2 linked regions of the Anatilimnocola floriformis genome follow. The protein of the gene in region 1 interacts with the protein of each later gene in a pairwise test. Links are inferred from orthologs where the notes say so. Each region holds a gene or a part of one and is shown on either strand. Other genes may lie near its edges. The genes, in order: ligA and leuS.

Region 1 (14,934 bases):
GCGGCCAGAGCGTTGATCACTTGCACATCCACCTCCTCGGCGGACGGCAGATGAAGTGGCCACCGGGCTGATCTTTATGAAGCTTTTTACCAACCCCTTCTTCGCCTTCCTCGTCATCGTCGGCCTGGTCTTCGCCTTCACCGCTTGTGCCTACACGGTGATGAGTTTTCAAAATCTCGACCCACACACCGTCGATCAACCGGGCATGAGCCAGCTGATGAAACAGCATGGCTTGATGATTCTCGCTGTTGAACTCGGCCTGCTCACCGTACTGACGATCGCGGCGATCGGCACGGATGATTTCTGGACGAAGCGAGCTGAGAAGTAGCAGCCGTTCTCTTTTGTTGCCGCGAACGACGACCGTCGTTGCAACCAGCGCGACGAAACGAATATCCTGGGATAACTCTTCATCCCGCCGCCTCTTCGAGTTTCTCATGTCTGCTCCTGCAAAGCGCGTTCAAGAGCTCCGCAAATTGATTCGTCATCACGACGAACTCTATTACAAAAAGGCGACGCCCGAGATCACCGATCTGGAATACGACAAGCTGATGCAGGAATTGCAGCAGCTCGAGTCGCAGCATCCAGAGCTGATCACGGCTGACAGCCCCACGCAGAAGCTGGGCGATCAGCCCGTCGAGGGTTTGACGCAGGTGGCCCATCGCGTGCCGATGCTGTCAATCGAGAATTCGTACGACGTACCGACGGTGAAAAAGTTTGCCCAGAGCACAGCAGATGCGCTCGACGGCGAAGCGGTCGAGTGGGTCGTCGAATATAAGATCGACGGCGCTGCGATTGCCCTCACTTATGAAAAGGGAAAGCTCGTGCGGGCTGCCACGCGCGGCAACGGCTCTGTCGGCGACGACATCACGCACAACGCGGTGACGATTCTCGATGTGCCGAGGCGGCTGGTTGGTTCGCCGCCGCCGATTTTGGAGATTCGCGGCGAAGTCTACATGAATAACAGCGACCTGGTGGCGCTCAACGAGCGCCAAGCCGAGCGCGGCGAAGCGGCGTATGCGAATCCGCGTAACGTCGCCGCGGGAAGTATTCGGCTGCTCGATCCGCGCGAGTGCGCATCGCGACGTCTGCGGTTCTTCGCGCATGGCGTGGGTTATTGCGAAGGGTTGCAGGTCGCCGATCACATCGAGTTCTTGAAGGACCTGGCTTCGTACGGTTTGACCCCCACACCGCGCGTGCAATCTTTCAAGAGCATCGACGAAGCCCTCGCGCATTGCGACGTGATGATCGAAGAGATGGGCAATCTCGATTTCGAAATCGACGGCCTCGTGCTGAAGGTGAATCGCTACGACCAGCGCGAACGCCTCGGCATGCGCACCAAGAGTCCGAAGTGGGTGATCGCCTACAAGTTTGAAAAATACGAAGCCAAGACAAAGGTCAACAAAATCAGCGTGCAGGTCGGCAAGACCGGCGCCATCACACCGGTCGCGGAACTCGAGCCGGTGCAACTCGCAGGGACAATCGTCAGTCGCTCGAGCCTGCACAATGCCGACGAAATCAAGCGGAAGGATATTCGCGAGGGGGATTGGGTCATCGTCGAGAAGGCCGGCAAGATCATTCCGCATATCGTGCGCGTCGAGAAGCACGAGCGGACCACCGAACTGCCGGAGTTCGCTTTCCCAACGCATTGCCCCGAGTGCAAAACCGAACTCATCAAAGACGAAGGTGGCGTTTACATTCGCTGTCCCAACCCGGGTTGCCCGGCGAAGCTGCAGGAGCGGATTCGTTTCTTTGCCTCGCGCGACGCGATGGATATCGAAGGCCTCGGCGGCAAACTCGTCGAGCAACTGGTTGCCGGCGAGATCGTAACGACGTACGGCGACTTATATCGATTGTCCTCCGATTCGCTGATGAAGCTCGAACGGATGGGCAAGAAATCGGCTGACAAATTGCTCGCCGGCATCGAAGGGAGTAAAGGCCGCGGCCTGGCCCGGTTGCTCAGTTCGCTATCGATTCGGCACGTCGGTCAGCGCGTCGGCAAACTCCTCGCCGAGAGCTTCGGCAGCATCGAGGCGTTGTCGGCCGCCAGCGAAGAGCAGCTGCAAATCAACGAGATCGGCCCCGCCATCGCCGCGAGCATGCATGAGTTTCTGCACAGCGATTACGGCCAAGCCATGATCGCCGATTTGAAGTCGCTCGGCGTCAATATGGAGGAAGAAATCAAAACGCCGGCCGCGACGGCTGGCGGCGTGCTCGCGGGAAAAACGCTGGTCGTCACTGGCACGCTCGCCAAGTATAAGCGGAACGAAATCGAAGCCCTGATCGAAGAACACGGCGGCCGGGCGAGCGGCAGCGTGAGCGCGAAGACGGATTATTTGGTCGCTGGGGCCGATGCGGGAAGCAAGCTAGAGAAAGCGACGAAGCTGGGCGTGAAGGTAATTTCGGAAGATGAGTTTCAGGAATTGATTGGGTTGAAGTAGCAAGATCCGCGGTGTGCGATCGCCGCCTGAAGCTGTTCGGCGACACGCTGGTGTTTGAACCGCGATGGAGCGGAGTTGAGGAGCCACCAACAGGGCAGCCCCTCACCCCGACCCTCTCCCCCGGAATACCGAGGAGAGGGAGTAAGACAGGAGGGTCTACGCACGCGGGTATGCGGTTTGCTATGATCGGTGGCATGGAACCGCACACTTACTTTGTGTCAGATCTCCATCTGTTCTCGCGCCGCTCGCAGGCGCCGCAGCATGCGGCCGCGCTGCACGCGGCAGCCCGGCGGGCTCGCACATTCGTGCTTGGTGGCGACATCTTTGATTTTCGCTGGTCGACGCTGGGATCGATTGAAACGACGGTGAGGGCTTCGGTCGATTGGATCGACGACCTGGTTCGAAAGTGTCCAGACTGCCAGTTTCACTTCGTCGCCGGCAACCACGATTACAACCAGCGGTTTCTGAATGCCATCGGCGAGTATTCGCAGCAAACGCCGAACTTACAATTTCATCATTATTACCTGCGACTCGCTGGCAGCATTTTTCTGCATGGCGATGCTGCCGATCACCCGACGATGTGTGCCAGCCGGCTGCAAGCCAATCGGCAACATTGGCTGAAGGATGAATCGCGCGGGCCGATCAAGAACTTGCTTTACGATCTCGCCGTGAAGGCTCGGCTGCATCGCCTGGCTGGCGTGGTGCATCCCAAAAAGAAAGTCGCTCAGCGATTGACCGGCTATCTCGACCGCATCGGCCATGGCCCGGGGAGCGGCCTGGAGCATGTCTACTTCGGCCACACGCACCAGGCCATGTCGAACTACTCGCTCGGCGGCCTGACCTTTCATAACGGCGGAGCGCCGATGGCAGGGCTGCAGTTCCGCATCGTGCCGGTGAATCCGACTGAGGCTACTGAGCAGAGCATTACATCGGGGAATGCGATTGCTGGGGCTTAGTGCGTTTCCATGACCCATCTAGCGCCAGGTGGGCAAGGTCGGTAACTTAGGGATCATCTCAAGGAGGTCTGGTCTGATGGAACCGATTGCCGTGGAAATTCGCACCGAGATTCTTGCCGCTTGCGATGCTGGCGAGGGCACACGCATCGTCGCCGTACGCTACGGCGTGTCGGAGTCGTGGGTGCGACGCGTGAAGCAGCAGCGTCGCGAATCGAATCAGCTTGGCCCGAAGACGGCAGCGCCGCGGCAGCCCGAGTGGAAGGCGTGGGGCGATTGGTTGGTGGCGAAAGTCACGGCTCAGCCGGACATTTATTTGCGCGAGCTGCAGGCGGAACTCAAGGCCGAGCGCGGCGAAGAAGTTTGTTTGATGACGATCTGCAATGCGTGTCGCGCGCTCGAGCTCACGCGAAAAAAAAGACGCTGATTGCGAGCGAGCATGATCGTCCGGATGTTGTCGAGAAGCGCGAGAAGTGGCGCGCTGAGCAGCAAACCATTCCTCCCGAAAAAGCAGTTTTCATCGATGAAACGTGGGCCAAAACTTGTATGACGCGGACCTATGGGCGTTCGCTCATTGGTACGCGACTGATCGAAAAAGTTCCCAGCGGCCGTTGGGAAACAACGACGTTTCTCGGTGCGATGCGAGCCGAAGGATTTATCGCGCCGCTGACAGTCGAAGGAGCCATTAACGGCGAGCTGTTTCTTTCTTGGGTGCGGAAAGAACTATCGCCGGTGTTGCGGCCTGGCGACATTGTCGTGATGGATAATCTCTCCAGCCACAAAGTGGCCGGCGTCCGCGAAGCGATTGAAGCCGTAGGTGCCGAGGTGCGTTACTTGCCGCCGTACTCACCCGACTTGAACCCGATCGAACTGGCGTTCGCGAAGTTCAAAAAGCTACTGCGCGATGGCGCGCGACGCACCGTCGAAAAACTTTGGGAGCTATGCGGCACACTGCTCGATGAATTCACCGAGCAGGAGTGCCGCAACTACTTCAAGCACTGCGGCTACCGCTACACCTAAGATGGAAACGCACTAAGTTAGTAATCCCAGATCTTTGAATTGCGAATGCAGAGAGCGGCTGCGACCGAAATGCATAGCGCGGCAAAGATTCGAATGCGTGCGTCGGGATCGTCTTCGAAGTTGATCCCGCGAGGAAAGACGAAGCGATTCGCGAGTATTGCCAATAGCGCCGCGACAGCAGCGATTCTGAGCGAGCGCAGAAATCCTGGGTTGCGAGCTGGTAGTCGCCACAACAAGCCGGTCAGTCCACCGACCCATGTCAGATAAGGGATGACGAACGACAGCGTAGTCCAGTTGATCAGCGGCGTTGAGCCCACGCTGGGCTGGGCCGACGGTGTTCGGAATGCGAAAGCTAACGCTCGAGCAAAACCCCAAAGCGCGAGCGGGACGATCAGCCCCACGGCCGCCAGCAGCAACGCTGAGATCAGTCCTCGCGCGGAATTTTCCGTGGGGTGCTTACTTAGCGTGGCGCCGATGGGAGGTTCGTCGATCATGCGATTGCCGAACCTCCGAAATAAAATCATCTCGCTCCGCGCGGGATCGACCGAAGCCGGAATTCCAACTTAGCCAAACAGTTTCGTTACCGGTTCGGCCTTCACCAACTCGCGAGGTTGGTTCAGGTGGTTGTAAACGATGGTCTGCGGGTTGATGCCGACGGCGTGGTAAATCGTGGCGAGTAACTCGATCGGATGCACGGGGTTTGCAACCGGGGCCGAAGCCGTTTTGTCACTCTCGCCGTAGACCGCGCCGCGCTTGATGCCGGCGCCGGCGACGACTGCCGTGTAGCAGTAGGGCCAGTGATCGCGGCCGTCGGCGCTGTTGCCGTTGCCGCTGGTGCTCACGCCGCGCTGCGGACTGCGGCCGAACTCGCCGAGGGCCACGACGAGCGTTTCGTCGAGCAGGCCGCGCTGATCGAGGTCTTCGATGAGCGAACTGAGACCGGCGTCGAGCATCGGGGCGGCTTGCTTCTTCATGCGGTCCGGCAAGCCAACGTGAACGTCCCACGAGTGGTTGTCGCTGTTCGCGACCTTCGGCCAGATGACTTCGACCACGCGCGTGCCAGCTTCCACCAAACGGCGAGCGAGCAAGCAGCATTGGCCGAACGTGTTTTTGCCGTACTTTTCGCGGAGGGCATCTTTCTCACTGCCGATGGCAAAGGCTTCGCGAGCCTTGCCGGACATGATGAGGTTGAGCGCCGAGTCGTAGTACTTATCGAGGTCGTACTTCGCGACGGCCTTGTCGATTTCCGGCATGCCTTGATTGACGAGATCGCGCAGGCGAGCGCGGCGATCGAGGCGAGCTTCCGAAACTTCCGGCCGCAGCGTCAGATCGTCGACGCGGATCTTCTCCATCTTCGACATGTCCATGTCGTCGCCTGGTGGAAACAGATAATAAGGATCAAAGGCCCGGCCGAGGAAACCCGCGGTGCCGGCCTTGTTGACGACGTTGCTCTCTTGCAGCGGCCGCGGCATCATCACGAACGGCAGCATCGGCGTTTCTGGCGGCTTGAGGCGGACGATGTTGCTGCCGAACGTCGGAAAATCCTTCGGCGAGGGAGGTTCCAACTGACCCGACGGACTCACCTTATCGGCGGTGTAGCCCGTGTGAATCTGATAGATGGCCGCGGTGTGATTAAAGAGCCCAACCGGCGTGTAGCTCATCGAACGAATGAGCGAGAGCTTGTCGGTGACCTTGCCGAGGTTAGGCAGCAGTTCGGTCAGATCCATGCCGGGAACTTTGGACTTCTCGGTCTTGAAGATCGACTTCACGTTCTCCGGCACGTTCTCTTTCGGGTCCCACAGGTCGAGATGGCTCGGGCCACCCTGCAGGTAAATCATGATCACGCTTTTGGCTTTGCCCCAACCGGGACCACTGCCGGGGGCGGGCGTGGCGGCCTGCACGGCTTGCGTGCGCAGCATGCCGGCCAGCGACATGCCGAGAATGCCGCTGCCGCCGACGCGGAGAATATCGCGGCGAGTAACGCCCAAATGCTTGTCGCACAAATCCTTACCCGGTTGACCAGGGATGCACAGCATCAGAAAGCTCCTTCGGAGAGGCCAAGTTTGGAGTAACTCGGTGACAGCAGGTTGAGCTTTCAACTGCAGCGGTGCAGCGAAATGCGCTGTCGGCGGGACGTAAAGCCAATACGGCAATATACTAAGATCGGCTGATGGGTGTCAAATATTTGCCGGAACGGTAGTGGTTCACTTTGAAAATTCCGGCCCAGCCGCCGGCGCGGTAGAATCTCGGCATGGTTGAATCACGAACCCGTTGCCCGGAGTGTCGCGGCTCAGGAATCGACAAGTCGCTACCCCATCGGTACACCACCGGCGGCCACAACGACCGAGCCTGCCCGCGATGCAACGGCGAATGCTATTTGGAAGATATGCCACGCGACAACGAACACAACCCAGACCCGAATCAAAACGCGGCGCAGATCGTCGCCAAGTCTACCGCAGTCGCCCAGGAGCCAGCAGCCGGCGACATAGAAGCCGCCTGGCTGGCGTGGTCCGGGCATATTCAGAACGTGGATGAACGCGGCATGACGCTATTGCGGGCCGCGTTTGAGGCAGGTTACGACGCTGGCTCGTCGGGCAGCAGTTCTGGGTCGTCTAGGTGATCGAATAGCGGCATTGGCCTGATCGGCAAGTACTTCGGCAGCGCTTTGTTTAACCGCCGCTCAAAATCGGTCCAGTCGTCGGATGATTTCATCAGCGCAATAACTGCCGAAATATGCTCCTGTAGTTTTGGATGGCCAACGTCATCTGTCAGCCATTGATGAAACTTGCTGGTGCGATGGCCCCGCGCGGACTTCGGTGTCTTAGAGCGCAGTTCATCAAGAACCCCTGGGGCAAGTCGCTTGTAAACCAAGTTGTTCGTCCAATGGCCTACGTACTGGGGCGGGTTCTTTTCCGTCGGCCAATTAAGCCCCTTTAAACGAAACAGCTGCACGTAGAATTCATCGGGAAAGCGCTTGGCCCACTTCCCGAGTTCATCTTTGATGAACGCCTCCAGAATTTCTTCGAGTGCATGACGAGCACGGTCGTACTGAAACCCAGTGGCCTCATCAACAAGCGCGGTGATACCAACTTCGGCAAGGCCACGAACGAGAATGTCACATGCATCAACAATTCGCTGCTGCTGCTTCGTGGTTTTGCCGGCATCCCGAGCCTTCAAATAGACTTCGCATACCCGAGGGAGCAATTTGGCTTCGTAGCCATACGTGCGTGCGCCGTTTTTCGAGCGAAACACAATCGGAACCGTCGCTTTCCGTAAGTCGTCATCGACAAACGGCTTAAGCGCTTCGGCAGATAAAAACGGTGGCAATCCGTCGGGCGACGAAACAGCCTGACCGCCCTTGCCCTTAGGAGATCGCCCTATTGCCTCCAGAAATGTCTCTTGCGTTAACACGCGGCGACCATCTTCAAGCACAGCGCAGGAAATTTGATTCCCGGCGATAGTCAAAGCACCGTCGTGTGTTGCCTTGACGGCTACGCCACCCCACCGCTTCGCAGCAGCTGCTTTTGCAACAGCCTTTCGTTCATCCGGCTCCATGCTCTCTGCACGAGCCTTGCCACCTTTTGCAGCGCCCAGTTCGGATAACGCCCGAGCATGTTCGCTGGCCAGTTCACTCTTCTTTTTCTTACCCATGTTTTTCTCCTTTGCATGGTAGGTTCCGTAATTGTAGCCGATGGTGCCTTCCCGAGCAAGCATAGAATTTTGAAATTAATTAGTATTGCATGCTTGCTCGGCCTAGGATAAGATAAGTCGCATCACCCGCTAATGGATGCTGCCTGCCATGCGAAAACTGAGCACCGAAAAACGAGTCATGATTCTTTCCGCTCTGGTGGAAGGAAACAGCATCAACGCCACTTGCCGCATGACCGGCGCAAGCAAAGTAACGGTGCTGCGGTTGCTCGCCGACGCTGGCACGTTTTGCGCTCAGTATCACAATGTGTTCGTTCGTGAGTTGAAATCGAAGCGCGTGCAGCTGGACGAAATTTGGTCGTTCTGCGGCTGCAAAGATAAAGCCAAGCAGCAAGGTGCTGGCGGTCATGGCAGCGTGTGGACTTGGACCGCGATTGATGCCGACAGCAAGTTGTGCGTCAGCTATTTGGTTGGCCTGCGTGATGCGAGCTACGCCGCCGCGTTCTGCAAAGACACCGCTGATCGCCTTGCCAATCGCGTGCAACTGACGAGCGATGGTTACAAGCCCTACTTGGCTGCTGTCGATGCCGCGTTCGCTGGTGCCGTCGATTACGCGATGCTGATCAAAGTTTACGGCGCTGGTGACGACGATCACCGCTACAGCCCAGCCACTTGCACTGGCTGCAAGACGGAAGTGCAATCCGGCAGCCCAGACCCAGAATTCATCAATACCAGCTACGTTGAACGGCAGAATCTGACGCTGCGAATGTCACAACGCCGGTTCACGCGGCTGACGAATGCGTTTTCCAAGAAGATTGAAAACCACGAACACGCGGTCGCTCTGCATTACTTCCACTATAATTTCATTCGGAAGCACCAGACCCTTAAAACCACGCCGGCTGTTGCCGCTGGTATCGCCAGCAAGTCGCTGACGGTGTTGGATTTGGTGACGATGATCGAAGCAGAAGAAGCAAAACTTGGCGAACGGCTTACAAGCTACTTGCCCGCAAAACGGAAGGAAAGCGAATAATGGGTCACCTGCTAATCGTTCCAATACTCCCGCAGCCAATCGCCATGCCAGAAGTGGTGGCCAGCGGGCACGTATGCTACCAATTCGACGGCGGAACGAAGTGCTGTGAGCATCTGCCAAAATCGCTGTACCCTATGCCGGAGGAGTGGGCAGCCCATGGCGAGCATGACCAGCTATCGGATGCGGCATTCGCCGGCAAGCAAGTTCAGGTGAAATTCAGAGACGATAAGCCGGACTTCAATTTCACAAAGTGGCGCAACGGACCGCCACCATATTGGGCATGGCGCTTTCGTATTGAAGAAATCAACTGGCGACGAACGCTGGATGAAATCGATGGCCCAATGATGCTTCGTTCGCTAATTCCAACTGCGGGGGCAATGAAGCCTGCGCAGACTGAAAATGCGTTCTTGGAACATTTCCACAACAATTATCCCGATTTTTGGAACCGCAACCTGCTTTGCTGGGTGTACTCAGTTTCAAAGTGAACCACTACCGCCGGAACCGCTGCCCGGCCAACGCGGCGGTTGAATTCACTTTCGCGAATTTTGTTACGCTGAACTCAGTCTGCCCACACATGCCGGATTTACAGGGGACGAAATGACTGAGCCTGAGGATGATGACTCTGAATACGACTTGGCGCCACTCGAGGGCGAACAGGCTCACGCGCCCAAAAATCAGCCGGCGGCGGGCGGCGATTATCCCGTGCAGGTGCAAGTTCGCACGAAGCCCGGGGCGGCAGCTCCGCGGCGAAAACGAAGCTCACCGATTTACGAATTGATCGGCGTTGTCGTGGGCGGCGTGATGGGCTTGTCTCTCGGTGTGCTGCTGCTGACTTACGTTTTTAAAATCGATCCCTTCGGCCTGTTTCCGCCGGCGAAGAAAGCTCCGGAAGCCACGCCAGCCGTGGCGCCCGCAACCGCCACCAACCCCAGCAGCGCACCAAGCGGCTCGGGGCAAATACCCGGACCTCCGCCGCAAATTCCGGGACCGCCGTCTCCGCAGGTCCCTGGTCCGCCAGCGCCTCAAGTTCCTGGCCCGCCGTAGCACGCGATTAGCTCTGCCACAGCAACTTCGCCGAGTGATTGCCGCAGCCGCAGTCGAATACATACGCGCAACCGCCGCCGCCAAAGTTCATCGCTGGCTCAGGGCCTTCCTCCAGTTGCGCCAGAAAATTCATCGGCTGGCCGCAAGCGTTGCACTCGGGCGTTTCATCGCCTTGAATCCACGCTGGTGCGCGCCCGCATTCGCGCTGGATAATAAAGGGAAGATTTGCGGCACACAAGCATTTCTGAACAGCGTGGGCACTTCACAACCCGCTGCAAACAGGACTGCGCAATGGCTTGCCCGCGTGCTAAAATGTGAACCATGGCCAAAGAAGCAACTCCTGGACCCGCTGCCTCGCAGCTTACTGTGCAACAAGCTCGCGAAATGCTGCGCGCCGCCGATCTGCGGAGCACGGCCTCGCGCCTCGCCGTGCTGCAGCATCTGGCCCAGTTCGATAAACCCCTCAGCCATGCCGAAGTGGCCGATGCTCTCGTGCCGCAGGGCTTCGATAAGTCGACGCTCTATCGCTGCCTGGTCGAGCTCGCCGATGCCAACTTGCTGTCGCGGCTCGACGCCGGCGATCACGCCTGGCGGTTCGAGCTCCGCCGCGGCGACGAGCACGAGGCCGGCGCCCAGCATCCGCACTTCATGTGTCTCGATTGCGGCAAGGTCACCTGCCTGCCCGAGGTCGAAGTCAAAATCGTCCCCAGCGGTAAAAAAACGCTGGCTCTCGGCGACGTGACCGAGATTTTTCTTAAAGGACATTGCACGGAGTGCAAGTAAATGTCGAACCGACTCATCGATCAATACGCGGCAGGCCCTTCGCAACTGCGAAGCGCAGTCGCCGGCATGACTCGCGATCAGCTCATCGCCCGGCCGATCAGCGGCAAATGGAGCACGCTCGAACTCGTCGCTCACATCGCCGATTTTGAACCGGTGTATGTCGATCGCATGAAGCGAATCATCGCGCAAGACAAACCAGCGATGGCGAGCGGCGATCCTGATCTGTTCGCCAGCAAACTGGCTTATCACGATCGCGATATCAACGAAGAGCTCGCCCTGATCGATGCTTGCCGCGTGCACATGACGCGTGTCCTCCGCACGCTGCCGCCGGAAGCCTTCGAACGCGTCGGCATTCACAGCGACAACGGCCCGATGACGCTGGAAAAGATCCTCACCAACATCGGCAACCACATTCCGCATCACTTGCCGTTTCTCGCGGAGAAGCGGCGAGCGCTCGGCGTGTAAGACGGACCATTGGTCCATCTCGACGCGCGGCCTACACGGGCCAATCCCAGCCGTTGCCGATATATCTTCCTCGGCCTAATATCGACAGTTCTGTCGTGCGTTGGATCGGTTTCAGGAGGCGGCATGTCCGAGTTTTTTAGTAGCCCTTTGCAGCGGGCAATCAGTCGAGGCATGCAGCCCGGCAAGAACCTCGTCGAGGAACTGGGAGAACTCAGCGATTACACCGTCAGCTCGGCCAAGGACGGCGAAGCCATCGTTGCCGCTCTCCAGCAGCTGCCGCTCGGGCGCGAAGAAAAGACCTATACCACGTCGCTCCGACTGTTGACCGGTTTGTTTCAAGATGTCGATGGGCGGGAGTCGCCGGCCTACGAAGTGTTGTTCGAAAGTGGCCTGCCTGAGCTCGTGCGAATCTTCCGCGCGCAGTTTCCCACCACCGACGACAAGCTCGCCGACGACCTGCTGTTTGTGCTGAAGATTCTCGCCATGTACGGCGCCCCCGAGGGACCGGAATGCGTGCTGCAAGCCGTTCGGCTGCCGCTCAAGCCCGGCGACTACATGTGGCAAATGGTCCTCGGCGGTTACTCGCCCGAGCATCCGCAGCGCGATGAGATTTTCGCCGCGCTCCGCGATCCGCTCCCGCCCGATTTCATCGGCATGTCGTTGCTCGATGCAGCCAACGGAGCAGCCATCGAAGGAGATCTAGCCGAACATCCCTTCGACACGCCGGCTGGTCACGCGCAGCTGCGGGCCTGGCTGGAAGACACCAATCCCGAACACTTCAGTTATGCCCACAGCGCTACGGCGGCTCTGCCGTTTCTCGACCCCGAGGCCCGCGATCCGTTGCTCGACATTGCGCTCGATCACGTCGACACCGGCGTGCAACTCGAAGGGGCTTGGGCGGCGGCGAAAGTCGGTCGCGATGAAGGGCTCGATTTTCTCGCGCGATATTGCCTCGATGTGAATCACGGCGACGTCGCAGCCCGTTACTTGAAAGAACTCGACCGCGAGGACCGCATTCCCGAGGCGGCCACGAATCCCGACTTTCAAGCCAAGACGACGTTCGCGCGCTGGCTCTCGCACCCCAACGAATTGGGCCGGGCTCCGGATGAGATCGAGATCATCGACAAACGCGAGCTCGTCTGGCCTCCTGAGCACGAGCCGACCGACTTCTGGCTGGTTCGCTTTCTGGCTCGCGACCCGGAAGGGCTGGAAGCCGATCGAATCGATTGCGGGCTCGTGGGGAGCATGACGTGGAGTTTTCTCACGTATCAAATGCACCTGCGTCCGCCGGAGGATGCCTACGCCATTCACTGCTACTTCGAAATGCAGAATCTCAATCTGATCGAAGAAGCCGAGGTCGACGATCCGTCCGATTACGCGCACCAGGTTGCGCAGTGGCAGGGTCCGCCGCTGGTCGATCTCAAGCTGCAGGAGGTCGCCGAGATTTCTCCCGAGCTGCAGATCACGCCGCGGCTGGTCGTGTTGGGTACGGCAACGGTCGAAGGCGTGCCGGGCTGGATCGTGCTCGATGGCCCGCGCAGCCAGTTTTATCCCGCCGCCGAACAACCGTCCGATGCGTCGCGCATCCCGCCGACCCTGATGATGCACGTCGGCCGCCAGATACTCGGCTTTCCGCTCACTGCCGATCGGCTTACGTACTTGAACCAAAGCAAACCGCAGGTCGATCCGGAACTGTTCCTGGGATCTTACGAACGGCTTCTCAAGGAAGTCGCCGATCGGCGCACGCCGCCCGAACGACAAAAAGAACTGCTCGTCAGCTGGAGTCCGCTCACGCGCCACTTCGATAAATATGTCGAGCTATTATCGGCTGCGAATGGCATTCCGTTAGTGCAAACTCGCATCGAGGCCTATCACCGCGTCTTAGCCATCGCCACGGAAGCCGACGAATCGATTCGCCGCGACGTGCTCGACGAGCTCGGCCTGGTCGGCAGCAAGTTCAATGATCTCGTCACCGATCTGCAGGCGACTGATAACCAGCAAGCCGCCGAAGCATTGCTCGATCTCTTCGCGCCGCTTTGGGATAGCAACCTCGGCTACGGTCAACTCAGCTCGGCAGCCTTTCGCCTGGGACGCGTCGATGTCGCCGAAAAGTTCGCATTAAAACTCCTGAACGACTACGAGCAGTATTTTCGTAGCGAAGAAATGAGCCGCCTCGCCGAACTCTGGCACAGCCGCGGCGAAACCGACCGCGCCCGCGAACTCCTCCTCGACTGCCTCCGCAAAACGGCGGTGCACATTCAAGAAAGCAAATACAACTCCGACCGCGACATGTTCGCCGCCGAATACGCAGTGCATCGCGCGACCTATCTCAAGCTTTTCGACAATGACGAAGAGGGCCTACTAGCGCAAGGAATTGTGGTGGACCCATTGCAACTACCGCGAATTCAGCGGACGGAATAGTTCTGCAATCGTTGCTTTGAAAAGTAGCTGAATTCGCCAGAATTCAGATGGTCACCTCCAATTGCCGCCTCTGAATTCTGGCGAATTCAGCTACTTTCGAATCAACCTAACAGCCTATAAGAAATTCTGTTGAAACTTCGTTGGCCGCGAGAAATGATGGTTGCTCATCATTAGCTCCTTTCCTGCCACCGGAGTTGGTATGACAACCATTCTGGCCGTTATTATTGGTTTGCAATCCATCGCCATCGCCTGGTTGCTGCTCCGCAATCTGCAAATGGCGCGGCACCTGAAAAGTTATGATCGTATCGCCGATGCCGAACAGCATTTAGCAGCCTGTGCAGAGCAAGCCCGCATGGCCCTGGAACAGCAGAAAGCGGCTGCGGCCGAAGTGAGCGCCGGCACGACTAAACTGGATGCCATCAAGTCGGCGATCGCGCACTACCAGCAAATTCTCGGGCCGGCCAAGACCGCCGTGGAATTGCAAACACAAATCGCGACCGATACCGCCAAAGTAAAGCAGCTGTCTGCCGCGCTCGGCAAGTTCGAGAATGCTTTGCAACTGAAGGCATATCTGCAGAACCAAGAGGAGACCATCCGCCAGGCGAAAAACGAATTGGATGAGTTGCAGGCGCGCATCGGCACTTCCTACACCTTCCTGGAACTCCGCGCGCAAATTGAACGCGGCACGGTGAAGATGCAAAAGCTGGCCGCAACAATCGGCAATCTGGAAAAAGCTTCCGAGCTCGAAGAGTTTCTCGCCAGGCAGCAAGCGTCGATCCGAGCGCACAGCGGTACGCTCGATTCATTGCGTCACGCCATCGGCGCCGCTCGCAAGGTTGCGGAGCTACAGGCACTGATCGAACAGCACCAAGCGCGAATCCAGCAGTTGTCGGCGACGATCGGTGGTTTGGAACGCGTGCCGCAGCTGGGGAGCTATCTGCAGCAGCAAGAACTTCGCATCCAGCAGAACAACGCGCAGCTCGCCGACTTTGCCCAAGCGATTGGCAACGCCCGCACGGCCAGCGAAATCGCGGCCCAGGTTACTTACTTCCAGAACTATCTCGCAGTCCTCAAAGCCGACGTCGGCTCGCTGGAGGAAGCCCGCGGGCTGCAAGAGTTCGGCTTTTACCGC
Region 2 (15,407 bases), on another replicon or contig:
GTCAGCGAAGAGGATGCTGTGGAGGAACTTCGCAAGCTGCTCGCTCGCCTGGCATGGCATTGCGTGGCGGTGCATATGTGCGAGCACTCTACCGCGCGCGAGACCTATCGCTGGCTGGTCGATGATTTGCTCCCCGAAGAATGCGTGCATCCGCGACTCGGGCCAACGGGCTATACGCGCCACTACGACACCGGCGAAGACTGCGCCGAATGCGACGCCAAGTTCGAACGCGAGTGGAACGAACGAAAAGGAAAAGAGTAACCAATGTCGTCGTTTTCTCCGAAAACGATGGGCTTAGGTTGAGCTGAAGTGCGCCAAGGAACGAGCCCCGCGAAGTTCCGGGTTAGGCGCATTGAGGTTAGGTTCGCTCTCGCTTCAAACGAAAGATTCTCCGCTGCCAGCTTCACTCGCCGAAGTGCCGAAAGTCGCGGGGCTCTTTCGGCGGCGCGCGGTTGGTTTGCCTTAACCCACCGAGCACGGAGTGATCGACGACAATGTCGTCGTTTTCTCCGAAAACGATGGGTTGAGGTTGAACTGAAGTGCGCCAAGGAACGAGCTCCGCGAAGTTCCGGGTTAGGCGGATCGAGGTTAGGTTCGCTCTCGTCTCGAACGAAGATTCTCCGCTGCCAGCTCCACTCGCCGAAGTGCCGAAAGTCGCGGGGCTCTTTCGGCGGTGCGCGGCTGGTATACTTCCATTCATCGACCGCGGAGCGGTTCGACGACGTTAGGGGGGCAGCTGGCTGGGCAGCAGGATATTGCCCTGCGGTTGGCCTGGCCCTCGCGGGGCGGGGAGTGATTCTAAGCCGGGGCGTGGTTGCCAGCCGGAGGGGCCGGAATTGCTTGGACCACCTGGGCGCATTTCACCAGGGGCGATCGTTTCGGCGGAGCTTTCCATTTGTTCTGGTGGAACGCTCGTCGGCGATGCGCCGGTGCCGGGAACGTTGAGGCGGCATTGAATGTCGCGGAGGATTTTTTGTTCGAGGGAGCAATCGCGGCCGATTGGAATCCAGCCAAGCGTCACACTGAAACGGCCCGGTGGACCTTCGTTGCGGACCAGCGTGCCATCGTGACGGAGCGTCGCGTTGCCTGCCGTGGCGTTCTCGGGTTTGTCGAGATCCTCGAGTTCCTTCTGCACGACGACGTCGACCAGCGCGCCTCCTTCGGTCGGAATGAGCCGCACCGTGGCCTTCCGGCGAATCGATTGGAGCGTGGCGTGCAATTTTTCATAACCGGGCGTGCTGTCGCCGCGCCACGGCTCGAGCAATGTTGAACCGATGCGCGGATAAGTGTCGATCCGACCTTCGGTGAGAATGCCGCCAATCAGCCGGACGCGCTCTTCGCGCTCAATCAGAAAATGATCGTCGACTGCATCGACCAGATTGTTCCAAACGAACTCCGGATCGAGCGGCGGCACAAAGAGTGGATTGTCGACCGGTCCCGTCGGCGCTGCTCCATATAAGGCCGAGCCATCGACACCGCGCAAAATGCCCCGGCAACCCGTCAAACCGCAGGCCGTCGCCACGGCTGCGGCAGCAGCGGCGAAGAATGATCGGCGGGTGATGGGCTGGGAAGTCATTGTGCGGTTTGTGTGTAGCTGTCCAGTGAGTGCTCCACTGGCCCAGTGGTCGCAAGTCCTAGTACCTTCCTCGCGAGACTGGATTCGTGGAGATCGTGGCGTCGGCTTTTTTGATGGCTTCGGCTGCGCCGGGCGTGTTGCGTTTGAATTCGACGAATACCAGGGCGTCGCTGCGGCTGCCGTTGGTGGCGCGAGTGTCGATCTTTTTGAGGAGCGAAAGCGCGCCGCCGGCTTCTCCGGTGGGGCTGGCGATCACGCCGCAGGAGAGGAGCAGCACCTGATCGGTGGGCCAGCGGAAGCGTTCGGTCAGACGCCAACTGACGACCTGCGGCACTTGAATTTGCGCGCGTTGTGGTTGACCGCCGACGGTGGTGTCGAACGGCACGTTGACCAGTTTTTCGATCTGGTCGATCGTGCATTGAAAATTCGCTTCGACGGTTTTACTGTCGGCTGACATCAGTGGGCTGAGCTTCAGCGTGAAACCTTCTTCGATCGTGCCGCTGATCGGTTCGGTGCCCGACCAGCCATCGGGTCGCGTCTTCAGCCAGCGGATGTAGGTCTTCGGCTGCACTTGCGACAGCGGCAGCGTTTGGCCGTGCAGCACGGGTTGCGAGACGGCGGCGAGTTCTTTGAAATCGGCGCGGCGCTTCAGTTCGTCCTGCAGCATCGCGGAATTTTCGTGCGAGACGAGCCAGGCATCGACGCCCGACGATTGCACATCGACGGGCTTGAGCAGCGCGGTGGCCCGCGTTCGCCAGGCCGGATTGCTGACGGTGACGATGCGCAGCGTGAGGGTGTGAGCCGTGGGATCGTAGGCGACGAATCGCTCGACGATATCGCGGACGGTGTTTTGCACTTCGGGCGTGTGATAGACCCGCAGCGTATTGGCATCGGCGCTGAGGATGCCCAGGGGCGTGCCGAACCAGGTCTCGGTGCCGGTCTCGCGGAGGATCCAATCGACGATGGCTTGCTCGGGGCGAGCGACGCCGGTGATGCGCGAGGTGTAAGGAGTCAGATCGTATTCGCGCCACACCTGGCCATGCTGATTCGGCAGGGTGCCGTTTCCCTTGGTGACCTTGAGGCCGAACTTGCTATCGCCGGCGGCGGGAGTGCCCGGCAGGAGATTGCGAATGGCATCGAGCGGCTGCGCGGGCGACGTCACTTGCGCAGCGACGAGCGCTGGAAAGAGAAGCAAGCCAAGCGCGCTGGCCGCGATCAACCAGCGGGCGCTGTTGTTGTGCGGCGGCGGCCTCGTCGTGAGCAAAGTCATAAGGCAAGGTCCTGTGGTAAGGGCGGCGGAGTATAGGAGCCGGGCGAAGACGGGGCCAGATGAATTCGCCTGCGGTAAGCGGGTGGGAAGAGTTCTTAGTTCGTGGTTCGTAGTTCTTAGTTCGTAGTTTGAGGTTTCTAACTAAGAACTACGAACCACGAACTACGACCTAGCATCGACACTGCTAGCAACATCCGGCTGGAGACAAGCTGCTATTTGCCGGACGGCGGGAAGTTGGCAGAATCGCTTCCCCAAGGGATTCGGGTTTTGTGTGCGAAGGACCGCCAGCGTGAGCATCCGCCGTTGTTTCGACTTGCCTCTTTATCTGCTCGTGCGGGTGATCATTGCCGTCGTGCAGGCGATTAGCATCGAGACTTGCGTCGGTTGGGCGCACGGGGCGGCTTGGCTGATGTACGACGTCGTACGGATGCGGCGGAAATTGGTGGACGATAACATCCAGCAGGCGTTTCCCGAGCTATCGCAGCACGAGCGGAATAAAATCGGTCGCGGCATGTGGTTGCACTTGCTGACGATGATCTGCGAGATCGCTCACGCGCCGCGGAAGATTCACGCCACGAACTGGCGGAAGTATGTGAAGCTCGGTCGCACGCGCGAGCTCGTCACGGCGATGTTGCTCAATCGACCGCGGGTGCTGGTCTCGGCCCACTTCGGCAATTTTGAAGTGGCCGGTTTGATGAGCGGGTTGCTGGGCATCAGCACGTTCACCGTCACGCGGACGCTCGATAACAAATACCTCGATGACTATGTCATTCGCTTTCGCGAATTGAATTGGCAGTTCATTCTGCCGAAGATGGGCTCGGCCAACGATGCCGATGCGGTGCTGAAGAACAAAGGCGCCCTGGCGCTGCTGGGCGATCAACACGCCGGCGACAAAGGTTGCTGGGTCGATTTCTTCGGCCGACCGGCGTCGTGTCACAAGGCGTTGGCGCTGTTCACGCTGCTCAGCGATGCACCGATGATTCTGCTGACTTGCAAACGGTCGCACGCGCCGCTGCACTTTGAGCTGGGGCTGGCCGACATTGCCGATCCGCAAGCGCTGCCCAAGGATTGCACCGACGTGAAGACCCTCACGCAGTGGTACAATCGGGTGCTCGAGGAAGAGATCCGCAAAGCGCCCGATCAATACTGGTGGCTGCACCGCCGCTGGCGTGAACCGCCAAAGCGAGGACGAGCCAAAACGGCTGATCGCGCGCCATCGGCCAAAGCGGCTTAGCACTTACGCACAAAACCAACATGCCCTGGGAAACAATTGCCAGCGTTCAAGACTGCCCACCGGGGTCTGCGCGCGAATGCATTGCTGGCGGCAGAATTATCGCACTCTTCAATGTCGACGGGCAGTTCTATGCCCTCGACGGCATGTGCCCGCATCAAGGTGGCCCGCTCGGCAAAGGCCGGCTGCAGGGCTGCATCATCACCTGCCCTTGGCATGGCTTTCAGTTCGATGTGACAACGGGGCAGCATCAGGCGAGCAAGTCGCTGGTGCATCCATCGTTTGCCGTTCGCGTCGAGGGTGAGGCAGTGCAGGTGGATGTGGAGCCGTAGCCACGCTCGCCCAGAGTGATCGCTTGGCGCGCAACTATTCACGCTCGCGACCACCGGCCCTGTACCGGTGGAGCGCTCACTAGCCAGCTACGGTGTCACGCTAGAAAAACACTTCCGCGACCACGGGGTTCATCCCCGTGGAGCGATCACTGTTCGCTTCCTTAGCTGGTCAGTGAGGGCCCCATCGGCACAAGGCCGATGGTCGCCGTGTCGATTGGTTCTGCGGTAGCGGCCAGTGAGCGCCCCACCGGCACGAGGCCGGTGGTCGCGGTCTTCCCAGAAATCAGCGCCGGCCTGAGTGGTTACTTTGGCGCGATTGCGACCGACCCGAGTTGTCCACTCGGGCGTGTCGTTTGGATGCTGGAAATTGGGTCGAGGGACGACGTGAGGCGAGCTGTTCAGCCGAATTTTCAACCACCCGATTTAGCTACAATATCGTGCAATACCGCCACTGCGATATTGCAGCGCATTTTCGGCGTAAGTTGTTTTTCTGATTGATTTTGCAGCAAATTTTGGAAGTCGCATCACCTGTTATATTGCGGCCGCTCAGAATGGGGGGCTGGTTGCTCTTCGCCCTGAGTGGCCGAGTTGGTTCATCGACCGCGGAGCGGATCGACGACTTGGGGCTAGGGCTGCATCGGCAGCGGTGGTGGCGGCGGGGCTGGCAAACGTGGAGGGGCAGCGGCGGGATCAACCACGTTGGGAATAATGGCTGGGGCTGGGCCGCGCACGGGTTCTTGCAGGAAGGCTGGGGTGGGGACGATTTTGCAGTCTTCGAGGGCGAGCAAAAAGCTAAAGCCTTTGGCGGCACCTTGCAGCGCGGCCTTCGTGCATTTTCCTTCGACGGTGACCTTCGAAACTTCGGGCTCGAGCGTCGAGAGATCCTTGCGGCTGCCAACGGCGAAGTAGCAGTAGACTTCGACATCGACATTCCGCTCATCGCGGCCGAGGCGGTTCATCACCAGGCGATAACGCGGCGGGACGCTTTCGTCGCCGGCAAAGCGTTCGATGCTTTGCACGGTGCCGAAGAGAGTCAGTTTTTTGTCTTTCAGATATTCATCGACAAAGGCGTCGTTCTTGGCCCCTGCGGCGAGGTCGCTGAGGGTGAAGGGACCGGGCTCTTCCGATTTTTCGGCATCCGCTTTCGACGCGGCACTGGTGGTGGCAGGCGCGGGGCGGAGAGGATCGGCCTGGCCGAGGGTGAGAGCGAGCAACAGCAGGGCAGCATTCATCCGGAAGACTCCAGAACCGGCGTCAGTGTGTAGTAGGGCAATTCGTATTGTTCAAGGAAGGCGAGATTGGAACAAGATGAATCGACCGTGCCGAGCCTGCCCGATTCATTGGCAGAGGCTGCTGTAATAACACCGGGCCAGCGGGCTTGGGACTGCGATTTGTGCCGGAATTGCCCGGCTGGTTCTCCCAGTTTTGGGGATACCACTCCCTAGCTCTTACCTTTTTTAGCGAATTCTCCATTTATTCTTGATCCGCGCACTCCGTTTGCTTAGAACTCGAAATTGAACAGAGCGACGGCCCGGGCAACATCTTGATTCAATGGTCCTCTCCTTGGAGACGACAATGCGCGCGCGTGGAATGCGGCAGGGCGGCGTTCGGTTTGGTTTTACGCTGGTGGAATTGCTGGTCGTGATCGCGATCATCGGCGTGCTGGTGGCGCTCCTCTTGCCGGCCGTGCAAGCGGCTCGTGAAGCTGCGCGGCGGACGCAATGCGTCAATCATCTCAAGCAGGTCTCGCTGGCCCTGCATAACTTCGAGAGTTCGTTCAGTCGGCTGCCGGCCGGCGAACATCAGCCCACGAGCGCGGGTTATCTGTCGCCGCTGGCGCTCATTGCCAATCAGTTTGAACAGAGCGGCGTCTACAACCGGCTCGATCTCAACCAAGGGCCATTCTCGACGCAGAATTATGCAGCCGCCGCGACGCAGCCGAAGTTTTTGATCTGCCCCAGCGATCCTTTCCCGGGCAAGAAGGAATACATGGGCTGGACCAACTACCACTCGAACGCCGGCACTTGGGCGCCGCTCAACGGTTGGGACGGCGTGTTCGGGCCGGTCGAAGATGCAGGCGGCGCGAAAGCAATCGGCCCGCTGAAGCTGGGCGACATCACCGACGGGCTGAGCAACACGGCGGCCTTTGCCGAAGTGGTGAATGGCTCGGGTAATATCAGCCGGCCGCCAAAATCGAAGTTCGACTGCTTCGATACTTCGACCAATCCCACAACCGGCACGTTGGCCGCGGCCCGCACGGCGTTCGCGGCGGGGAACTGGGAGACATCGAGCATTCCCTGGACCGGCGATTGGCGGTGGCGAGGTTATCCGTGGACCGAGGGAACGGCCTGGCGGAATTGGTACAACCACATCGCGCCGCCGAACGCGACGTGTTGGGTGCCGGGTGGCGACTTCTGGCGGATCGTGTCTCCTTCGGCGAGCATGCATCCCAATGGCACGAACGTGTCGATGACCGATGGCAGCGTGCGGTTCGTCACAAATTCGGTCGATGCCGATATCTGGGCAGCAGCTGGCTCGCGGGCCGGCGGCGAAGCGACACAACTGCCGTAACTTCCGTAGGACGAACCATTGGTTCGTCTCAAGCATCGCCAGTTCAGTTACACTTCTCGGACGGACCAATGGTCCGTCCTACATATTCGCTCGCCCTCGTTGAGTCCCATCCATGCGCTTCCTCATTCCTGCCGTGCTCTTGTGTTCGTTGTCTCTCGCTGGCTGCGGTGAAACCGTGCAGCCGAAAACCGAAGACCCCGCCGTGATCGAAAAGGGACGGCAAGAAGCGATTCAGAATTCGAACCGCGAAATGCAGCGACCAGCGCCGCCGCCAGGAACGAAGTCTGTGCCAGCCAACTGAATAAGCCGAGCCACGTATGACGTGCCGCTCTTGGAAAATCGTTGGCGGCGGCCGCCGTTGCCGATAAGATAAATCGTTGCTGATTCCTACCCGCGCCGTCCCTCCCGCCGAGCCCGCCTGATGAGCCATTATCGAAATTGCGCTGGCATCTCTCGCCGCGATTGCTTGCAGCTCGGCCTGACTTCAGCCGTCGGACTGGGGCTGAGTCAAATGTTGGGACTGCGAGCCCAAGCCGCGGCGCCGACGGTGCGGCAGGCCAAGGCCAAGAGCTGCATTTTGATTTGGATGGACGGCGGGCCGACGCACTTCGAAACGTTCGACCCCAAGCCCGATGCGCCCGCCGAAATCCGCGGCGAGTTTGAGCCGATCAGCACCAAGGTTGCCGGCGTGCAGTTTTCGCAGCACATGACGAAGCTGGCCGGGATGCTCGATCAGATCAGCGTCATTCGCTCGATCCGTCACGATCAAGGAAACCACGGCGCGGGGAATCATTACATGATGACCGGCGCGCCGCCGCGCATTCCCGTCGGCTGCGGTGCGTTCGTCAGTTTTCATCCGAGCATGGGCTCGGTCGCGGCGTATGAGCTCGGCAAGGACAACGGCTTGCCGAATTACTTTTCGATTCCCAGCATGAGCCGTTCGGGCGGTCCGAATTTTCTCGGCGCCAAATACGCGCCGTTCGTCGTCGGCGGCGATCCGAACTCTGCCGATTTTCGTGTCCGCGATGTCGCGCTGCCGCAAGGGCTAACCGAAGACCATTTCAATCGCCGCACCGATCTGCGCAAGCTTGTCGACCGCATCGAGCGTATCAACGATCCAGCCGCTGGCGATCCGGTTGGTGGACTCGATGAATATTATCGACAGGGATATGACCTGATCACGTCGACCGCGGCCCAGGCGGCGTTCGACATTCATCGCGAGAAAGAGTCCGTTCGCGAGCGCTACGGCCGGAATGGCTTTGGCCAGCGAGCACTCCTCGCACGACGACTCGTCGAAGCGGGTGTGCCGTTCATCACGATCAACGACGGCGGTTGGGATCATCACAGCGATATTTTTCCAGCCCTGCGCAAGCGATTGCCCGATTGGGACAACACGGTGGCGACGCTCATCGCCGATCTGGCCGAGCGGGGGCTGCTCGAATCGACGCTGGTCGTGGCCCTCGGCGAATTCGGCCGCACACCGGCCATCAGCACATTGAGCGGACAAAAACTGGCAGGCCGCGATCACTGGGCCAATGCGATGTCGGTGCTCATCGCCGGCGGTGGCACACCAGGCGGCGTGGTTGTCGGCAGCACCGATCGCAAAGGCTACACGGCCAACGATCGGATTTTGTCGCCTGAGAATTTCGTGTCGACGATTTACACCAAGCTCGGCATCGATCCGGGCAAGATTGTTTACACGCCGCAAGGCCGGCCGACCCATCTCGTCAGCGATTCGACGACGATCAAGGAATTGCTGTAAGAGCAGCGTTTCACGCGGCAATCGCAAGTCAAGAACGTCAGCGAGGGCGATCGTCCTAAGGACGCGCCCTCGCTATGTTTCTTGGCTTATCAGCAGCGTTTCTTAACGCAGCGGATTGGCCGGAATCGAAGCATCGTACCGTTGAATGCGGATCGGCGTAGCCGATGAGGTGCTGACGGTCGAGAGCGTCGCCGGCGGAGCTGGCGGCACGTCATCGGCCACCATCAACGAGACGGTTTCGATCTCTGGCACGATCGACACTTTCATGGTCGCTGGTTCGCGGCTGGCGATTTTCACCGGAGGAGCAACAGGCCGTTGCGGCGCAGGTGCGGCGGCGGCAGGTTGAGCCTTGATGCGAACCGGGGCCGCAGCATAAGGATCGAGCTTGGCCGGAGTCGGCATGGGCATCGTGTTCCGTGCGGTGACGGTGTTGTTCTTCTTGTAGTACTGTTTGTAAGTGCTCTGGCCCGGGGCCGGCGAGTTCGGGTCCATCGGCCGGTTGTCGTCTTTGAACGGGTTATCGTCCATCATCGGCACCGGCGGGTGCATCATCGGAACGCCGTCGCTGCAGCCAACCTGGCAAGGAGTGCTGCAACCCATTTTGCACGGGCTGCAACAGCTAACCGGACCGACGCAGCTAGCCGAACCGCAGCTCGACCCGCAACCGAAACCACACTTGGGTTTGCAGAAGGCGAAGAAGTGAGCCCGGCTCTTGGTGCAGCACGAACCGCACGACGACCGCGTTTCGCAGCCAGCCGAGCAGCTAGAGCAACTTGAGCAGCTCGAATTGCAATTGATCGAGTTGCAGCCGAGGCTGCAGGGCAGCAGGCAATCGAGCGAACGCAAGCCGCGGTGCAGCCGTTCGAGCAGGCACGGTTTGGGGCAGCAATTGCCGACCGAGGGACCGGGCACCGGAGTGCAGCAGCCGGGCGCTGCACAAGTCGGCGCTGGTTCCTGACAACCGCAACCGCCTTGGTAATAGCCGACCGGCTTGATGATCGAACGAGTGGCGATTTCGGGCCCCGAGTAAGCAGCTTGTTGCTGCGAGTAGCCCGGCTGTTGCCGAAAGTAAGCCGACTGCTGAGCCGTGGCCAGCAGCGGAATCGTCCCCACGATTCCGAGTGCAATCCAAAGTGACTTCATAGTATCCCCCGTGCGATGGCCGGAGTGGCTGGCGGCTGGTTGTGACCTGGCGCGCAGCGTTGCTCCGGTGGCATATCTGATCCGACTGTTACAACAGATCGATCAGTTACAACCGGCACGGCGAGAACTTTTGCATCGTCCGCTAGAAACGGAGTAACCGGCAAAGTCACTGCAGTTTGCCGAGAGCTGTGAACTCATGGCTGCGGATCGCGACAGTAATAAGACTTCGCAGGATTGAACGAAGCCCTGTGCGTGTTTGTGCCAGCGGTGCTATCGTCAACCGCGGTAAACGTGGTAAGGCTTATGGGTGACCAGAAATTGATTTGCGGCTGATGCCAGGGGTGCCGATTGACCCATCTTAGGTAGCTATGTTTCCGTGCGCGGAAGCTGGCATCCTCCTTGCCAGCTTGCTGGCTCGGTCAGGTCACGGATTGGCCTGAATGCCCCAAACGGATTTGCCAGGGACGTAATCTATGTCGCCGCGAACTCGCTGCCTCATCGCTGTTGTCGCTACCGGCCTGAGCTTGCCCATGTCTGTGTCCGCACAGGCCCCGGTTGCTCCGCCGAAGCAAGCCACGCTGTGGAGTTTCCTGGGCATTCCGCAGACCTACACCTCGGTCCGCGACAACTGGGACAACCGGCTGGGCAATCGCCCGCAGGCCGAACGTAAGCCTAACCTCATTCGCCTGGCCGACCCCAAGAACTTGGAGTCGCCCAATCCCGCCATCAAGAAGGCGGCCGAGATCAAGAAGGAAGAAGATCTCGCCAAGCAGAAGATTAAGGCGGTGAAGTATCTCACCAAGATTGGTTGCGGCTGCTACAACCGCGACGGCAGCATCACCGACGCGCTGCTGAAGGCGCTCGACGATTGCACCGAAGACGTGCGCTATCAAACGGTGAAAGCGATCACCGAAGCCGCCAACGGCGAAGCCTGTGCGAACTGCAAAAACAAAAGCTGCTGCAGCGAAGAGCTGTCGAACAAGCTGTATGAAATGGCTTACGAACGCGATGACGCCGGCTGCTTCCTCGAACCTTCGGAACGGGTTCGCAATGCGGCCGCCGAAGCGCTGCGGGCTTGCTGCCCCGGCCGTGGCCCGCAGGATGGCTTTATCCTCGACGAAACCGATGGTCCTGGAACGGGCACCGGCGAAGTGATTCCGCAAGGCGAACGCCCCGAAATTCAGAATCCCGGTACCGGCGAACGCCCTAGCATTCCGCCGCCGCAGCCGACACCCGCTCCTGAGCTCGGCCCGGTGCCTGGTCCGCCAGCTCCGACCCCGGCCCGCAATCGCGGCCAGGATCCGGCCCCGCGCATTCAAGATGAAACGGGTGCTGCTCCGGTCCCTGGCCAACGCTCGAGCCGCCGTACGGCTGGCGTCTATAACGGTCAGCCGAAGATCATGCAAACGGGCGCTACCTTCCCCGCGGAAGTCGCACCGCCGGAGCTCGGCTACGATGCTGATCCAGCTCCCGCCCCGAGCAGCACGCTGGTGGAACAAGCACGCCAAGTGATTGCTCAACCCGCCCGGCAGCCCGCCACCTATTCGAAGCAACCAATGGCGCACTCGCAGCAGCAACAGCCAGTTGCTCGCCCAGCGGAACAACTCGGTGCTGCCGTCACGGCCAGCGTCGACGTGCGGAACAACCAAGCCATGGTTAACTTCACCCAAGGCGAACAAATCCGCGTCGGTACCGTGCTGCGGGCTTATCACAACTACGCGTTCACGGGCCGTCAGCCGGTGGGTGAGTTCGTGGTGATCCAAAGCACGCCCGGCTTCGCCATCGTTCGCCCACACGGCCAGACTCGGCTGAACAAGCTGGTGTCGGGCGATCAAATGCAATTGGCCGAGTAAGCAAGTCGCTTTCGCTCCAGCGAAAATGTGCGTCTTCTGAAGGCTGAAGTAATCTGAGCTTCAGCCCCTCACCCCAACCCTCTCCCCGGAATACCGAGGAGAGGGAGTTCTTGGGATGCTTTGTTGGCTTTCTGCCAGCAACGGCTATGCCTTGTCGCACCGGGGACACCGGCGCGAACTTGTTGCTAAAATGCCTGTCTTTGCCAGAACGACACCTTTCCGCCCGCAACGCGCACCACCCTGCGTGCGCTCAGCAAGAAGACAGCCATGCCTCGTTACAACCCAGCCACCATCGAACCCAAGTGGCAGCAATATTGGGACCAGCACCAGACCTTCAAAACCCCGGACATGCCTGTGGGGGAGAAGCTGTATGTGCTCGACATGTTCCCGTACCCGAGCGGCAGCGGTCTGCACGTTGGCCATCCTGAGGGTTACACGGCGACCGATATCGTGTGCCGGTTCGAGCGGATGCGCGGCAAGAGCGTGCTCCATCCGATGGGCTTCGATGCGTTCGGTCTCCCCGCCGAAGAGCATGCGATTCGCACGAACAAGCACCCGCGACTGACGACCGAGGAAAACGTCGCCACGTTCACGAAGCAGTTGAAGATGCTGGGCTTCAGCTACGACTGGAGCCGCGTGCTGTCGACGACCGACGTCGAATACTTCAAATGGACGCAGTGGATCTTTCTGGAACTGTTCGATACGTGGTTCGATCACGAAACGGGCAAGGGCCGGCCGATTGCGGAGCTGCCGATCCCGGTCGAAGTGAAAGCCGAGGGCGAGCGGGCCGTTCAGCAGTATCAGGACGAGCATCGCCTAGCCTATCAGTCTTATGCGCCGGTCAATTGGTGCCCGAAGCTGGGCACGGTGCTGGCCAACGAAGAAGTGATCGACGGCAAGAGCGAAGTCGGCGGCCATCCGGTCATCCGTCTCCCGCTGCGACAGTGGATGCTGCGAATCACCGCTTATGCCGATCGGCTGGAGAAGGATCTGGATCAGGTCAACTGGCCCGAAGGGATCAAGAAACTGCAGCGCGATTGGATCGGCCGCAGCGTCGGCGCGGAAGTCGATTTCTACATCGGGCCAGCTGCTGAATTTAGTAATTGGGGCTGCTCGCGCTCGAAGACCAAATTTCCGCGCAAGCCCGACGACAATGTGCTGCGGATTTACACGACTCGCCCCGACACGCTGTTCGGTGCGACCTACATGGTCATCGCGCCGGAGCATCCCTTCGTCGCTCATCTGACCACGCCAGCCCAACAGGCTGCCGTGACTGCCTACTGCGAAAAGGCCGCCAGCAAAAGCGATCGCGAGCGGCAGGAAGACACGAAAAAGAAGACCGGCGTCTTCACCGGTTCCACCGCCATTAATCCCGTGAACGGCCAACCCGTGCCGATTTGGGTCGCCGATTACGTGCTGTGGGGTTATGGCACTGGCGCGATCATGGCCGTTCCTGCGCATGATGAGCGGGACTTTGAATTTGCACAGACGTTCGATCTGCCGGTGATCGCGGTCGTCGATCCAGGCGACAACGATGAAGTGGATCGCCGCGAAGTGCTGGCCGGTAAGGTTTGCAGCACCATCGATGGCGTGTCGTGCAATAGTGGCCCGTACAACGGCTTGATGACCGGCGAATTCAAGCGCCGCATCACTGCCGATCTGTCCGGCGCAGGTTTGGGGCGCGAAGCCGTCAACTACAAGCTGCGCGATTGGCTGTTCAGCCGGCAGCGTTTTTGGGGCGAGCCGTTTCCGATCCTGCATGAGGTCGACGCTGCCGACAAACCGACCGGGGTGATTCGCGCGGTTTCGCAAGTCGATCTGCCCGTCGATCTGCCGCACATCGAAGAATTCAAACCCACCGGCACCCCCGAGCCGCCGTTGAGCAAAGCGCCGATCAGCTGGCTGTATCCCGAAATCAACGGCCAGCGCTACGTGCGCGAGACGAACACCATGCCGCAGTGGGCCGGCAGCTGTTGGTATTACCTGCGGTTCATTGACGTGAGGAACGGCCAGGTCTTTATCGATCGCGAAAAAGAAAAGGCCTGGATGCCCGTCGATCTGTACGTCGGCGGCGCCGAGCACGCGGTGCTGCACCTGCTCTACTCGCGGTTCTGGCACAAGGTGCTGTTCGACCGCGGACACGTCAGCACAGCCGAGCCGTTCAAGAGCTTGATCAACCAGGGGATGATCCTGGGCGAGGTCGAGTTCACCGGCTACGTTCGGGCAGGCGGCGCGTTTGTGAGCGCTGCGGAGGTGACGGATGACGACGAAGGAAACGCCATCGTCAAAGTGAGCGGCGAAGCAGTCACGCCGCAGAAAATCAATGCAGATGACGTCGAGAAGAAGGGCGATTCATTTGTCCTGAAGGCTGATCCGAGCATTCGGATCGAAAGCCGGGCCTTCAAGATGTCGAAGAGCCGCGGCAACGTGATCAATCCCGACGATGTGGTCAAAGGCCACGGCGCCGATTCGCTGCGCCTCTATGAAATGTTCATGGGCCCGCTGCCGGCGACCAAACCCTGGAGCATGGCCGGCGTGAGCGGTGTGCGCGGCTTCCTGGATCGCGCCTGGCGATTGATTGTTGAAGACCGCGCGGATGATCTGGTGCTGTCGTCGACGCTGCAAGACGTCGAGCCGACCGAGGAGCAAGCCCGCACACTGCACAAGACGATCAAGCAAGTGACTCGCGACATCGACAACAAGGACTTCAACACCGCCATCGCGCGGATGATGGAGTTCACCAACTTCTTTACGAAGCAAACGGTTCGGCCGCGCTCGGTGATGAAGAGCTTCGTGCTGATCCTGAGTCCTTTCGCGCCGCACATCGCCGAAGAACTGTGGCAACTGCTGGGCGGCAAAACAACGCTGGCCTACGAACCTTGGCCGACTTTCGACGAAGCCCTGACCAAGGACGCCGAGATCGAAATCCCAGTGCAAATCCTGGGCAAGCTCCGCGGCAAAGTGGTCGTTCCGGCCGGCAGCGATCAAGATACGATCCTGGCCGCAGCGCAGGCCGATCCACGCATCGCCGAATTGCTGACGGGCAAAACGATCGTCAAGTCGATCGTGGTCCCCGGCAAACTGGTGAATTTTGTGGTGAAGTAAAGTCGCCTTTCATTCCGCGGCCAACCATGACTGCCTCCGCCCAACTCGACAAAGTGCTCGACGCTGCCGTGGAAGAACCTGGCGCCGAGCCAGCCGTTGATCCACTGCCGCTCGAGTCGCGCCTCGACGATCAGCGTCGCGGAGCATCGTGGCAGGAGATCCAAGAGAATCGCGGCTTGCTCCTCAGCACGCTGTTCTTCGTGACGGCAGCGCTCGGCCTGCCGCTGCTGTGGCGAAGTCGAGCGTTTTCGCCGCTGGCAAAAGTGCTGCTGACCGTGGTGGTGTTGGCTTACACTTCCTTGCTGTTCTGGATCACCTGGCAGGTAATGCTGTGGAGTTACCACCGCGTGGCAAATTCCCTATGAAGACCATCGCTGAACCACTGCCGGCGAGCTCACTACCCACAAGCCCGCGGCTGGCGTCGATCGATGCGTATCGCGGCTTCGTCATGCTGCTAATGATGGCCGAGGTTCTTCACCTTTCCAAAATTGCCGCGGCTTTGCCGGACAGCCAGTTCTGGAAGTTTCTCGCCTGGCATCAAACGCACGTGCCGTGGGCTGGTTG

The links.
Region 2: the proteins of ligA (region 1) and leuS interact in binary tests that used the Escherichia coli proteins (3 or more experiments, as listed by UniProt). The link is inferred for Anatilimnocola floriformis from one-to-one orthologs.

What each region holds. Positions count from the first base shown.
Region 1 is NZ_JAMLFW010000001.1:2,720,851-2,735,784, forward strand. What follows is about bases 1-2,936. They hold ligA (NAD-dependent DNA ligase LigA), read left to right. Parts: upstream 1-434; coding sequence 435-2,438; downstream 2,439-2,936. Other genes in these bases: M9Q49_RS10525 (histidine triad nucleotide-binding protein), read left to right, coding at 1-71; M9Q49_RS10530 (hypothetical protein), read left to right, coding at 77-328; M9Q49_RS10540 (metallophosphoesterase), read left to right, coding at 2,633-2,936. Outside these bases: more of M9Q49_RS10540, read left to right, coding at 2,937-3,394; M9Q49_RS10545 (hypothetical protein), read left to right, coding at 3,471-3,818; M9Q49_RS10550 (IS630 family transposase), read left to right, coding at 3,779-4,411; M9Q49_RS10555 (hypothetical protein), read right to left, coding at 4,429-4,905; M9Q49_RS10560 (DUF1501 domain-containing protein), read right to left, coding at 4,975-6,447; M9Q49_RS10565 (P63C domain-containing protein), read right to left, coding at 6,986-8,062; M9Q49_RS10570 (IS1 family transposase), read left to right, coding at 8,211-9,089; M9Q49_RS10575 (hypothetical protein), read left to right, coding at 9,089-9,574; M9Q49_RS10580 (hypothetical protein), read left to right, coding at 9,687-10,133; M9Q49_RS35400 (hypothetical protein), read right to left, coding at 10,141-10,266; M9Q49_RS10585 (Fur family transcriptional regulator), read left to right, coding at 10,455-10,916; M9Q49_RS10590 (DinB family protein), read left to right, coding at 10,917-11,381; M9Q49_RS10595 (HEAT repeat domain-containing protein), read left to right, coding at 11,505-13,802; M9Q49_RS10600 (DUF4041 domain-containing protein), read left to right, coding at 14,002-14,934. UniProt on the Escherichia coli protein: DNA ligase that catalyzes the formation of phosphodiester linkages between 5'-phosphoryl and 3'-hydroxyl groups in double-stranded DNA using NAD as a coenzyme and as the energy source for the reaction.
Region 2 is NZ_JAMLFW010000002.1:318,448-333,854, reverse strand. Bases 11,635-15,043 are described here. They hold leuS (leucine--tRNA ligase), read left to right. Parts: upstream 11,635-12,005; coding sequence 12,006-14,843; downstream 14,844-15,043. Other genes in these bases: M9Q49_RS26015 (hypothetical protein), read left to right, coding at 14,870-15,043; M9Q49_RS26025 (hypothetical protein), read left to right, coding at 11,635-11,738. In the rest of the region: M9Q49_RS26075 (hypothetical protein), read left to right, coding at 1-261; M9Q49_RS26070 (hypothetical protein), read right to left, coding at 725-1,576; M9Q49_RS26065 (hypothetical protein), read right to left, coding at 1,635-2,846; M9Q49_RS26060 (lysophospholipid acyltransferase family protein), read left to right, coding at 3,136-4,080; M9Q49_RS26055 (Rieske (2Fe-2S) protein), read left to right, coding at 4,101-4,409; M9Q49_RS26050 (hypothetical protein), read right to left, coding at 5,036-5,641; M9Q49_RS26045 (DUF1559 domain-containing protein), read left to right, coding at 5,985-6,980; M9Q49_RS26040 (hypothetical protein), read left to right, coding at 7,093-7,281; M9Q49_RS26035 (DUF1501 domain-containing protein), read left to right, coding at 7,402-8,742; M9Q49_RS26030 (hypothetical protein), read right to left, coding at 8,845-9,885; more of M9Q49_RS26025, read left to right, coding at 10,416-11,634; more of M9Q49_RS26015, read left to right, coding at 15,044-15,208; M9Q49_RS26010 (acyltransferase family protein), read left to right, coding at 15,205-15,407.